Regions from separate parts of the Actinopolymorpha cephalotaxi genome, predicted to be linked through region 2. Evidence: riboswitches for the same ligand, from Rfam matches in the RefSeq annotation. Region 2 holds a riboswitch; each other region holds the start of a gene.
The links. Region 2 has a riboswitch for thiamine pyrophosphate ahead of thiO (glycine oxidase ThiO). Riboswitches for the same ligand answer to the same signal wherever they lie in the genome.
Positions count from the first base shown of each region.

Region 1: it holds a riboswitch for thiamine pyrophosphate, as region 2 does, so the genes downstream of both, thiM (hydroxyethylthiazole kinase) here and thiO (glycine oxidase ThiO) in region 2, are expected to answer to the same signal.
Region 3: it holds a riboswitch for thiamine pyrophosphate, as region 2 does, so the genes downstream of both, FHR37_RS07910 (ECF transporter S component) here and thiO (glycine oxidase ThiO) in region 2, are expected to answer to the same signal.

Region 1 covers NZ_JACBZA010000001.1:1,073,646-1,076,911, reverse strand. The annotation lists gene thiD (bifunctional hydroxymethylpyrimidine kinase/phosphomethylpyrimidine kinase) at 1-448, opposite strand, end outside; gene thiE (thiamine phosphate synthase) at 445-1,113, opposite strand; gene thiM (hydroxyethylthiazole kinase) at 1,116-1,925, opposite strand; TPP riboswitch at 1,918-2,016, opposite strand; gene FHR37_RS04890 (electron transfer flavoprotein subunit alpha/FixB family protein) at 2,106-3,068, opposite strand; gene FHR37_RS04885 (electron transfer flavoprotein subunit beta/FixA family protein) at 3,160-3,266, opposite strand, start outside.
Region 2 covers NZ_JACBZA010000001.1:2,386,437-2,389,702, forward strand. The annotation lists gene thiS (sulfur carrier protein ThiS) at 1-35, opposite strand, end outside; gene thiO (glycine oxidase ThiO) at 8-1,174, opposite strand; TPP riboswitch at 1,178-1,288, opposite strand; gene FHR37_RS10640 (PPOX class F420-dependent oxidoreductase) at 1,409-1,804, opposite strand; gene FHR37_RS10645 (elongation factor G) at 1,833-3,266, opposite strand, start outside.
Region 3 covers NZ_JACBZA010000001.1:1,754,038-1,757,303, reverse strand. The annotation lists gene FHR37_RS07920 (GH92 family glycosyl hydrolase) at 1-1,018, shown strand, start outside; gene FHR37_RS07915 (TIGR03085 family metal-binding protein) at 1,015-1,650, shown strand; TPP riboswitch at 1,853-1,972, shown strand; gene FHR37_RS07910 (ECF transporter S component) at 2,086-2,706, shown strand; gene FHR37_RS32360 (ABC transporter ATP-binding protein) at 2,703-3,266, shown strand, end outside.

The sequences.
Region 1 (3,266 bases), 1.3 Mb from region 2:
CGGGGAGGTTCGGGGTCACCAGGCCGGCCAGCGGGAGCAACTCGGTCCGTACCAGCGCCACCGCGTCCTCGGTGAGCAGCCGGTCCCCGCTGGAGGCCACCATCACCGGGTCGAGCACCACCGACGGAAGCCGGTCCCGATGGCGGCGCAGCGCCTCGGCGACGGTGTGCACGACGGTGGCGTCGGCGAGCATGCCGATCTTCACCGCGTCCACGCGGACGTCGGAGACGAGGGTGTCCACCTGCTCGGCGATGAACTCCGTCGGGAGGACGTGGATGCCGGTGACGCCGCGGGTGTTCTGCGCGGTCAGCGCCACCAGCACCGCCGTGCCGTAGGCGCCGAGGGCGGAGAACGTCTTCAGGTCGGCCTGGATGCCCGCCCCACCGGACGGGTCGCTGGTGGCGATGGTGAGCGCGACGGGCACCTGGCCGGACACGTGAGTGGTCATCGAACCTCCGTACGCAGGGCTCGGGCTGCGGCCGCCGGATCGGGCCGCCCGCACACGGCGCTGACCACCGCGATCCCGGCCACGCCGGTGGCGCGTACGGCGTCGGCGTTGTCCGGGCCGATGCCGCCGATCGCCACACAGGGCAGGCCGGCCGCGGCGGCGGCGGCGACGAGTTCGGCGAGCAGGCCCAGGCCGCGCGGGGACGCCGCGTCCGCCTTCGTCGTCTGGGCGAAGACCGGTCCGACGCCGAGGTAGTCCACCGTCCCCGGCGGCAGCGCGAGCGCTTCGTCGAGGTGGCCGGAGGTGTGCGCGGACAGTCCGATCCACACGTCCGGCCCGAGCAGCTCGCGGGCGTGCTCGGGCGGCAGGTCGGACTGGCCGAGGTGCACCCCGTCGGCGCCGAGCGCGTGCGCCACGTCGGCCCGGTCGTTGACGAACAGGGGTACGCCGGTGCCGGCGAGCGCCTCGCGTACCTCCGCGCCGGCCCGGAGCAGGTCCCGGGTGGTGGCGCCCGGGTCGCGCAGCTGCACCGCGCTCACTCCGCCGGCCACCGCCGCCCGCACGGTGGCGGCCACCCCGCGCGGGCCGCACAGCGCGGTGTCGGTGACGAGGTAGAGCGAGAGGTCGAGCGCGCGGCCCCGGCTGCCCGAGGGTTCAGGAGCCATCGTCAACCCAGCCTTGCGCCCGCGCGGATGCGGTCGGCGCCGGTGGCGTCCAGCTCGTCCAGCAGCGCGGTCGCGAACGACCCGGGCCGAGGCGCCCGCGCCGCCGCCGCCTCCCCGGCGAGGGTGAGCAGCACCGTCGCCGCCGTCGCGGCCAGCAGGGCGTCGCTGGTCACCGCGAGGCAGCCGGCGGTGAGCGCGCCGAGCACGCAGCCGACGCCGGTGATCCGGATCATCAACGGATGGCCGTTGGCGACCCGTACGGTGCGTTCGCCGTCGGTGAGCAGGTCGACCGGGCCGCTCACCGCCACCGTCAGGCCGTACGTGCCGGCCAGCGACCGGGCGGCCGGCCAGGCCTGTTCCGGGTCGGCGGTGGACTCCACGCCGCGGCCGCCGGCACCGCCGGTCAGGGCGAGCACCTCCGAGGCGTTTCCTCGTACGACCGCAGGGGGTGCGAGCGCGAGCAGGTCACCGGCCAGGGCGGTACGCCACGGCAGCGGACCGGCGGCCACGGGGTCGAGCACCCACGGACGTCCGGCCCGGGCCGCCGACGTCACCGACGCCCGCATGCCCTCGGCCGAGGCGTGGGTCACGGTGCCGAGGTTGACCAGCACCGCACCGGCGCCGGCGGCGAGCACCTGCGCGTCCTCGGGGGTGTCGGTCATCGCCGGGGACGCGCCCGCGGCGAGCAGCGCGTTGGCGGTGAAGTTGGCGACGACGAGATTGGTGAGGCAGTGCACCAGCGGCGCCTGGTCGCGGAGGTTCTCGCGTACTTCCGCTACGGCGTCCGCGGTGACGGACGTGGTCGTGACCATCGTGCGACAGTCCCTTCGCCAGCATGATCTGGATCAGGTTCGACGGGTGTGATCTCAGTCCCGGCCTTCGGGGACACCCCGCGTCACTGCGTCCGACCGTACCGGCCGGATGGTCGACGTGCGAACGCCGGTGCACGCGGTCGGCCCGCGTGCACCGGCGTCCACCCGGAACTCCCCGGCTCAGCCCTTGCGGCGGTTGATCTCCTCGGTCGCCTGCGGCAGCACCGCGTGCAGGTCGCCGACGACACCGAAGTCGGCCATCTCGAAGATCGGCGCCTCCGGATCCTTGTTGACCACCGCGATCGTCTTCGAGGTCTGCATGCCCGCCCGGTGCTGGATCGCGCCGGAGATTCCGGCGGCGAGGTACAGCTGCGGCGAGACGGTCTTGCCCGTCTGGCCGACCTGGTAGGCGTGGGGGTACCACCCGGCGTCCACCGCCGCGCGGGACGCGCCGACCGCGCCGCCGAGCGCGTCCGCGAGTCCCTCGACGACGGAGAAGTTGTCCGCCGAGCCGACCCCGCGCCCACCGGACACCACGATCGCCGCCTCGGTCAGCTCCGGGCGCCCGGTCTGGGTGCGCGGCGAGCGCTCCACCACCCGCGCGGCCCGGGCCCGCTCCGACACGGTGACGTCGGCCTTCTCCTCCACCGGCTGCGCGAGTGCGGGTTCGGGGGTGGCGGAGTTGGGCTTGACGGTCAGGATCGGCGTGCCGTGGGTGACCCGGGACCGGACGGTGTAGTTGCCGGCGAACACCGCCTGGGTGGCGAGGACCGTGCCGTCGCCGGGCTCGACGTCCACGACGTCGGTGAGAACGCCGGAGCCGAGCTTGATCGCGAGCCGCCCGGCGATCTCCTTGCCCTCCGCACCGGAGGTCAGCATGATCGCGGCCGGTGCGCTCCGCTCGGCGAGCTGGGCCAGCGCCTCCGCCTTGGGTGCGACGAGGTGGTCGGTCAGCTCCGGCTGCTCCAGCAGGTAGACCTTCTGGGCGCCGTACGTCGCCAGGGTGTCCTTGGCCTGCTCGTAGCCGGCGCCGACGAACACCGCGGAGGGTTCGCCGAGGCGCCGCGCGATGGTCAGCAGCTCGGTGGTGGTCTTGCGTACGACCCCGTCGACGTGGTCGACGAGAACCAGGATCTCGCTCATTTCGGCACGCTTCCTTGCAGTCGCTCAGCGGTCGGTCGCCCGTACCCGGATCGGTGGTCGAAGTTGGCAGCTCGCGGCTGGTCGCTGCGGTCTAGACGAACCGCTGCTCGGCGAGGTAGGCCACGAGCCGCTGCCCGCCGTCGCCCTCGTCGGTGACGACCGTGCCCTTCTGCCGGGCCGGGCGCGCCTCGAAGGAGT
Region 2 (3,266 bases):
ACCTGTGTCAGTTCGCCGTTGACAGTGACGTCCATCGGCTCATCCTTTCCGACGTGTCGAACCGGCTCGGGGAGAACGCGTTCGCTGCGTCGGGGGAACCCGACTCGATGTGGGCACGCAGGATCCGCGCTGTGACCGGAGCCAGGAGTACTCCACCGCGATGGTGGCCGGCGGCAAGATAGAGGCCGTGGACGCCGGTCGGGCCGAGCATCGGGCCGTTGTCGGGGGTGCCGGGGCGGTGGCGTGCGAGGACCTCCAGGATCTCGGCGCGTTCCAGGCCGGGCAGCAACGTGCGTGCGGCGTCGAGCAGACGTGCCACCCCGCCGACGGTCGGCATCGGATCCCCGGCGTGCTCCTCCTGGGTCGCGCCGACGACCACCTCGCCGCCGGCGCGCGGCACGGCGTACACCGGCTCGCCGTGTACGAGGGCTCGGATCGTCTGTGTGGGCGCCTGCCCGGACGGCGGCCGTACCCGCAGAATCTCACCGCGCACGGGCCGAACGTGCCGGCGCTGTGGCACCTGCGGCGGCAGTTGGTGGCCGGTCGCCACCAGCACGGCATCGGCGCGCACCAGCCGCCCGTCCTCGGTGCGCACGCCCTCCACCGAGGCTGGCCGGTCCTCGCCCGGCGCCAGGAGGGGCGACGGCGTGGTCGACGGTGCGGCGTTTCGGTGCTCGACCCTGTCTCCGAGGAGGGCGAGCAGGGCAGCGGAAACCCTGCGCGGGTTGACACTGTGGTCACCTGGCAGGTAAGCCCCTCCGCAGACCCGGGTGGAGAGTTCGGGTTCGCGTTCGCGCAGGTCGCGCTGCCGGAGTTCCTCGTACTCGATGCCGTGTGCGGCGAGCAGGTCGAGGGTGCGGCGCACCACCTGAACGTCGTCGTGGTCGCGGCCGGCGAGCAGCGTTCCGGCGCGGCGGTGGTCGACGTCGACACCGGACGCGGACTCCAACCAGGCGGCGTACTCCGGCCACAGTCCCGCACTCTCCACGCCGAGACGAAGGAGGTTCTCCTCGCCGTGCCAGGCCTCCCCGGCCGGTGAGAGCATCCCGGCAGCGGCGTGCGTCGCGCCCGAGGCCGGAGCGGGATCGAAGACGCGGACGTCGTGGCCTGCACGGAGGAGTTCGGCGGCGCAGGCCAGCCCGACGATGCCCGCGCCGAGCACGGCGATCCTCATCGGCACCGTCGGCTCCTCACTTCCTTCGCCGGCATGACCCGGATCAGGTTCGGCGGTCGGAGCGGTGTCGGCTCCCTCTCAGCCCGCTACCGGCGGGCTCCCGCGTGGAGGTTCGACGTTAACACGGGATCAGCATCCTGCCCGGCCGACGAGCCGGGGCACCGGATGTTCCGTACGCCCGAGCGGGACGTGCACGTCCGCGTCCACGTCCGCGTCAATGGCGGGTTGCGCCGGTCAGCCGGAGGTGATGCGCAGCAGGACGCGCCCGCCGCCCTTCTTCCGGAAGCGCTCCAGGGCCATGGCCAGTCGGAACTGCGTGCGGTACTTCGTACGGAACGCCGACATGACCCGCCCGGTGACCTCGGGGTCGGTGACGACCTCCGCGACCGCGGGCACCGACGGCGCGTCCTCGGCGACGCGGCCCATCCGGGTGCAGGGCCGCATGGTGACCCGCGGGTCCCGGCGCAGCCGGCGGACCTTCCCGGTGGTCTCGCCCGTGGTGACGTACAGCGCGTCGCCGTCGCGGACGATCCACACCGTGGTGGCGACCGGCTCGCCGGAGCGGCGGAACGTCGTCAGGGAGACGAACGGTTCGTCGTCGAGGAGGGCAAGGCCAGGGGCGTCGGTCACGGTCAGACCGTAACAGCCGACGTGCGCGCTAGCGCTTCACGACGCGGAGGTACTCCCGTCGGTCCAGCGGGTTGTGGTCGGTCCGCGGCCTGGTCGGTGCCGGCCCGCGCACCGGTTGGTACCGCTCGAACGTCGAGTCCAGCATTCCCTCACCGCGGGTCAGCCCCGGCAGTTGCTGCTGCAGCTCGTGCACCCGCGCCGCCGGGATCTCGCCCTCCACGACCGCGCCCGAACCCTTCGGCTGCTGGGAGTCCGGCACGCCGCCGAGCCGCACCAGTGCGGGCACCACCGCCGCCAGCGTGTCCGCCGGGCACTCCAGGTGGAAGCGGTGCGCGGGTTCGCACACCACGGTCCCGGCCTGCCGCAGCGCGGCCATCAGCACCAAGGGAGTGAGGTAGCGGAAGTCGCCGGCGGTGCTCGACATGCTTTTGTCGAACGTGCCGTGGGAGTGGCTCTGCCGGGCGTAGTAACCCGAGTGCGTCATGAACACCGCGATGTCGCCGACCTCCCAGCCGGACAGGCCTTGGCGCAAGGTCTCCTTGACAGTCTCCTCGACCGCGGTGAAGAACGCGGGTGGCATCGATCCCAGTTCGACGTCCAGCCCGAACGAAACTCCGTCGCCCGGCCGTGCGGGTTCGACCCGCAGGCCGACGGTGGCGAAGTAGGGGTTGGCGTCGGTGCCGATCAGGTCGTACGCGGCGCCCTTGCCGATCGGCCGCTCGACACAGATCACCGACGTCCTCGCGAACTCCACCTCGATGCCGTACTCCTCGGCCAGCGTGGTCGCGACGACCTCCTTCTGCACCTCGCCGTAGAGCGAAACGTAGATCTCCTGCCGTACGTCGTCCTGGCGCAGGTTGATCAGCGGGTCCTGCTCCGCGAGCTGGGTGAGCGCGAGGTGCAGGGCGCCCTTGTCGGACCGCCGCACGGGGACGACCACCGTCTCCAGCGTCGGCGGGGCGAAGTGATGGGCGGCCCCACCGGGCCGGGGAACGCCGACGGTGTCGCCGATCCGGACGTCGGCGAGGCCGGTCAGCCTGCCGATCTGCCCGGCGCGCACCACCGGGCGGACGGGTGCCGCGCCCTGGTCGAAGACCCGGATTCCGGTGACCTTGCTCCCACCGCCGTCCACGCCGCCATCCACGCCGCCGGTGGCGCCGCCGCTCCCGCCCGGGCGTACGACCGGCACCTGGTCGCGCAGGTGCACGGCGCCGTCGAACATCCGGACGTAGGCGATCTTCTCCCCGCCCGGACCGCGGTCGACCTTGAACACCGACCCGGACGCGGGCGCGTCCGGGTCCCCGCCGGCGGTGGGAAGGAGGTCCCGGATCCCGGACACCAGCGCGGCGATCCCCGCACCGGTGATCGCCGAACCCGCGAACACCGGGTGCACCCGCGCCCGCGCGGTCCGGGTCGCCAGCTCGTGCCGCAGCCGCCCGTCGGTGAGGACGTCTCCGTCGCC
Region 3 (3,266 bases), 630 kb from region 2:
GACCGGTGAGGAACGCTTCAAGGGCTCCTACGGCACCGTGATCCACGAGATGACCGAAGCCCGTGACGTACGCATGGGGATGTACGGCCACAGCAACCAGCCGGCCCACCACATCGCCTACATGTACACCTACGCCGGACAGCCGGCGCGCACCCAGGAGAAGGTGCGCGAGGTGCTCACCCGGCTCTACCTCGGCAGCGAGCTCGGCCAGGGCTACTGCGGTGACGAGGACAACGGCGAGATGTCGGCGTGGCAGGTGTTCAGCGCGCTCGGGTTCTACCCGCTGCAGATGGGCAGCCCCCGCTACGCGATCGGCTCGCCGTTGTTCACCAGGGCGACGGTGCACCTGGAGTCGGGCGCCGACCTGGTGATCGACGCACCGGACAACAGCGCCGGCAACGTCTACGTGCAGGGCCTCTCCGTGGACGGCGTGCCCTACGACCGGGCCTGGCTGCCGCACGACCTGCTGGCCAAGGGCGGCGTGCTGGAGTTCGCCATGGGGCCCGAGCCGTCGGACTGGGCGAGCGCACCGGACGCCGCGCCGCCGTCGATCACCGAGCCCGGCGAGGCGCCCGCACCTCTCGTCGACGTCACCCGGCCCGGTGCCGGCACCGCCCGGGCGAGTGAGGGCGTGGACGCGGCGCACCTGTTCGACGACAGCTCGGCCGGCTCGGTGACGTTCGACGGGACCCGGCGGTGGGTCTCCTACGAGCTGGCGGCGCCGGCCCGGATCGACTTCTACACGCTCACCTCTCCCGTGGACAACGCCGGTGCGGCCCCGACGGCATGGGTGCTCGCCGGCTCCCGCGACGGGACCGGCTGGGAGGTTCTGGACACCAGGAGCGGGGAGGAGTTCGGATGGCCGCTGCACACCCGGCCGTTCCTGGTCGCCGCGCCGGGTGACTACACCCACTACCGGCTCGATCTCGCGCCGGGGCCCGACGACACCCCGGGCGGCGCGCCGGTCGCCCTCGCCCAGGTGGAGCTGCTGGCCCAGCACCCTACGATCGGGTCATGACTGATCACGCCCGCGCCGAACGCCGAGCGCTCGCCGACCTGCTGGACGCGCTGGGTCCGGACGCGCCCACGCTGTGCGCCGACTGGACGACGTCCGACCTCGCCGCCCACCTGGTGATCCGGGAAGGTGACCCGCTGGGCGCCGCGGGCATCCTGCTGCCACCGCTTGCCGGCAGGACGAAGGAACGCATGACCGGGCTGGTCGGGCGGCTCGGCTACGCAGAGCTGGTCGACCGGTTCCGTCAGGGCCCGCCCTCGTGGTCGCCGGCCAGGCTGGGGGCGGTGGACCGCGCGGCCAACACGGTGGAATTCTTCGTCCACCACGAGGACGTGCGGCGCGCCCAGCCGGACTGGACCGCCCGCGACCTGCCGGACGACTTCGAGGACCTCCTGTGGCGGCGGGTCACCAGCGCCGGCCGGATGCTGTTCCGCCGGTCCGCGGCCGGGGTACTGGTGGCCCGCCCCGACGGCGCCACCGCGCGGGTTCGCAAGGGTGAGCCGACGGCCGTGCTGTCCGGGCTTCCGAGCGAGATCACGTTGTACATGTTCGGGCGCAGGGGTGTGTCCCGGGCCGAGGTCGTCGGGCCACCGGCGGCGGTCCAGGCGCTGGCCCACGCCCCGCTCGGAGTCTGACGGCTCGCCGGCGGCGGCCCAGGCGCCACACGCCGCTCGGAGTCTGAGGGCCCGCCGGTCCGACCTCCGGTCGAGCCGGCGGTGGGCCTCGGTCGGCCGCGACGCCGGCACCCGCCCGGGGCCACCGCGAGTCTCGGCGGCCCGGTGTAGCCTTCGGGCGGCACCACACGAGGACAGCAGCACAGCAGTAGCAACAGACAACAGCAGACGACAGGGGAGCGCGGAAGCGCTGAGAGTGCGGGACCGCCGGCGACGGCGGGGCCCGCAGACCCTCGAACCTGATCTGGGTAATGCCAGCGCAGGAAGTCGGTCTGTCCGTTCGTCACCGGGCCCGCGCCCGGCCGATCGACCGATCGGGCGGTGCGGAGCTCCCGGCGGCGAATCGGACCCAGTGGCACTCGGCCGCGTCTCCTCCCCGGTTCAGGGAGGACACTCATGACCCAGGATGTGACCTCGACCGCGACCCGCGGTCAGCGGCCCGTCAACCGGCGGTGGCGCACCGTCGACATCATCGTCGCCGCCGTGGTCGCGGTGGCGTTCGGCGTGGTGTTCTTCGCCTGGGGCGTGCTGTACAACGCGCTCACCCCAGTCTTCGTGGGCTTCAAACCGGCCCAGGCGGTGATCTACGGCATGTGGCTGCTGCCCGGTGTCCTTGGTGGCCTGCTCATCCGCAAGCCGGGCGCCGCGGTGTTTACCGAGCTCGTCGCCGCCGTCGTCTCGGTTCTACTCGGCGTGGAGAGTCCCCTGGCGATCATCCTCTACGGCCTGGTCCAGGGCCTGGCCGCGGAACTGGTCTTCGCGGCGTTCCGCTACCGCCGCTGGCGGCTGCCGGTGGCGCTGCTCGCCGGTGCGGTCGCCGGGGTGGTCCCGGCCGTCATGGACAACGTGCTCTACAACTTCGCATGGGCACCCACCTGGCAGCTCGTGTACGGCGTGCTCGTGGTGGTGAGCTCGCTCGTCATCGCCGGGGCCGGGTCCTTCGCGCTCGTCCGGGCGCTCGCCGCCACCGGCGTACTGGCGCCGTTCGCGTCCGGCCGGGAGCAGACGACCCGGTGAGCGCGTCGGCGAGGGCCCGCCCGCCCGCCGCGTCCGGGCCCGGCGCCGCGCTGTCGATCCGGGCACGCAGCTGGTCGTTCCGGTACGCCGGCCGGCACACGTGGGCGGTCCGGGACCTCGACCTCGCCGTCGAGCCGGGCGAGCGGGTCCTGCTCGCCGGGCCGTCCGGCGGCGGCAAGAGCACCCTGCTCACCGGCCTCGCCGGACTGCTCGACGCCGAGCAGGCCGCCGACGTCGAGGGCACCCTGCTGGTCGGCGGATCACCTCCGCAGCAGGTACGCGACCGGATCGGCCTGGCGTTCCAGGACCCGGAGACGCAGCTGGTGATGGCCCGGGCCGGCGACGACGTGGCGTTCGGCCTGGAGAACCGCGCCGTGCCCACCGAGCGCATCTGGCCGCGGGTCGACGAGGCGCTCGCGCTGACCGGTTTCCCGTACGGCCGGGACCATCCCACCGGGCGGCTGTCCGGCGGGGAGAAGCAGCGGCTCGTCCTGGCCGGCGTGGTGGCGCTGCGCCCGGACCTGATCCTGCTGGACGAGCCGACCGCCAACCTCGATCCC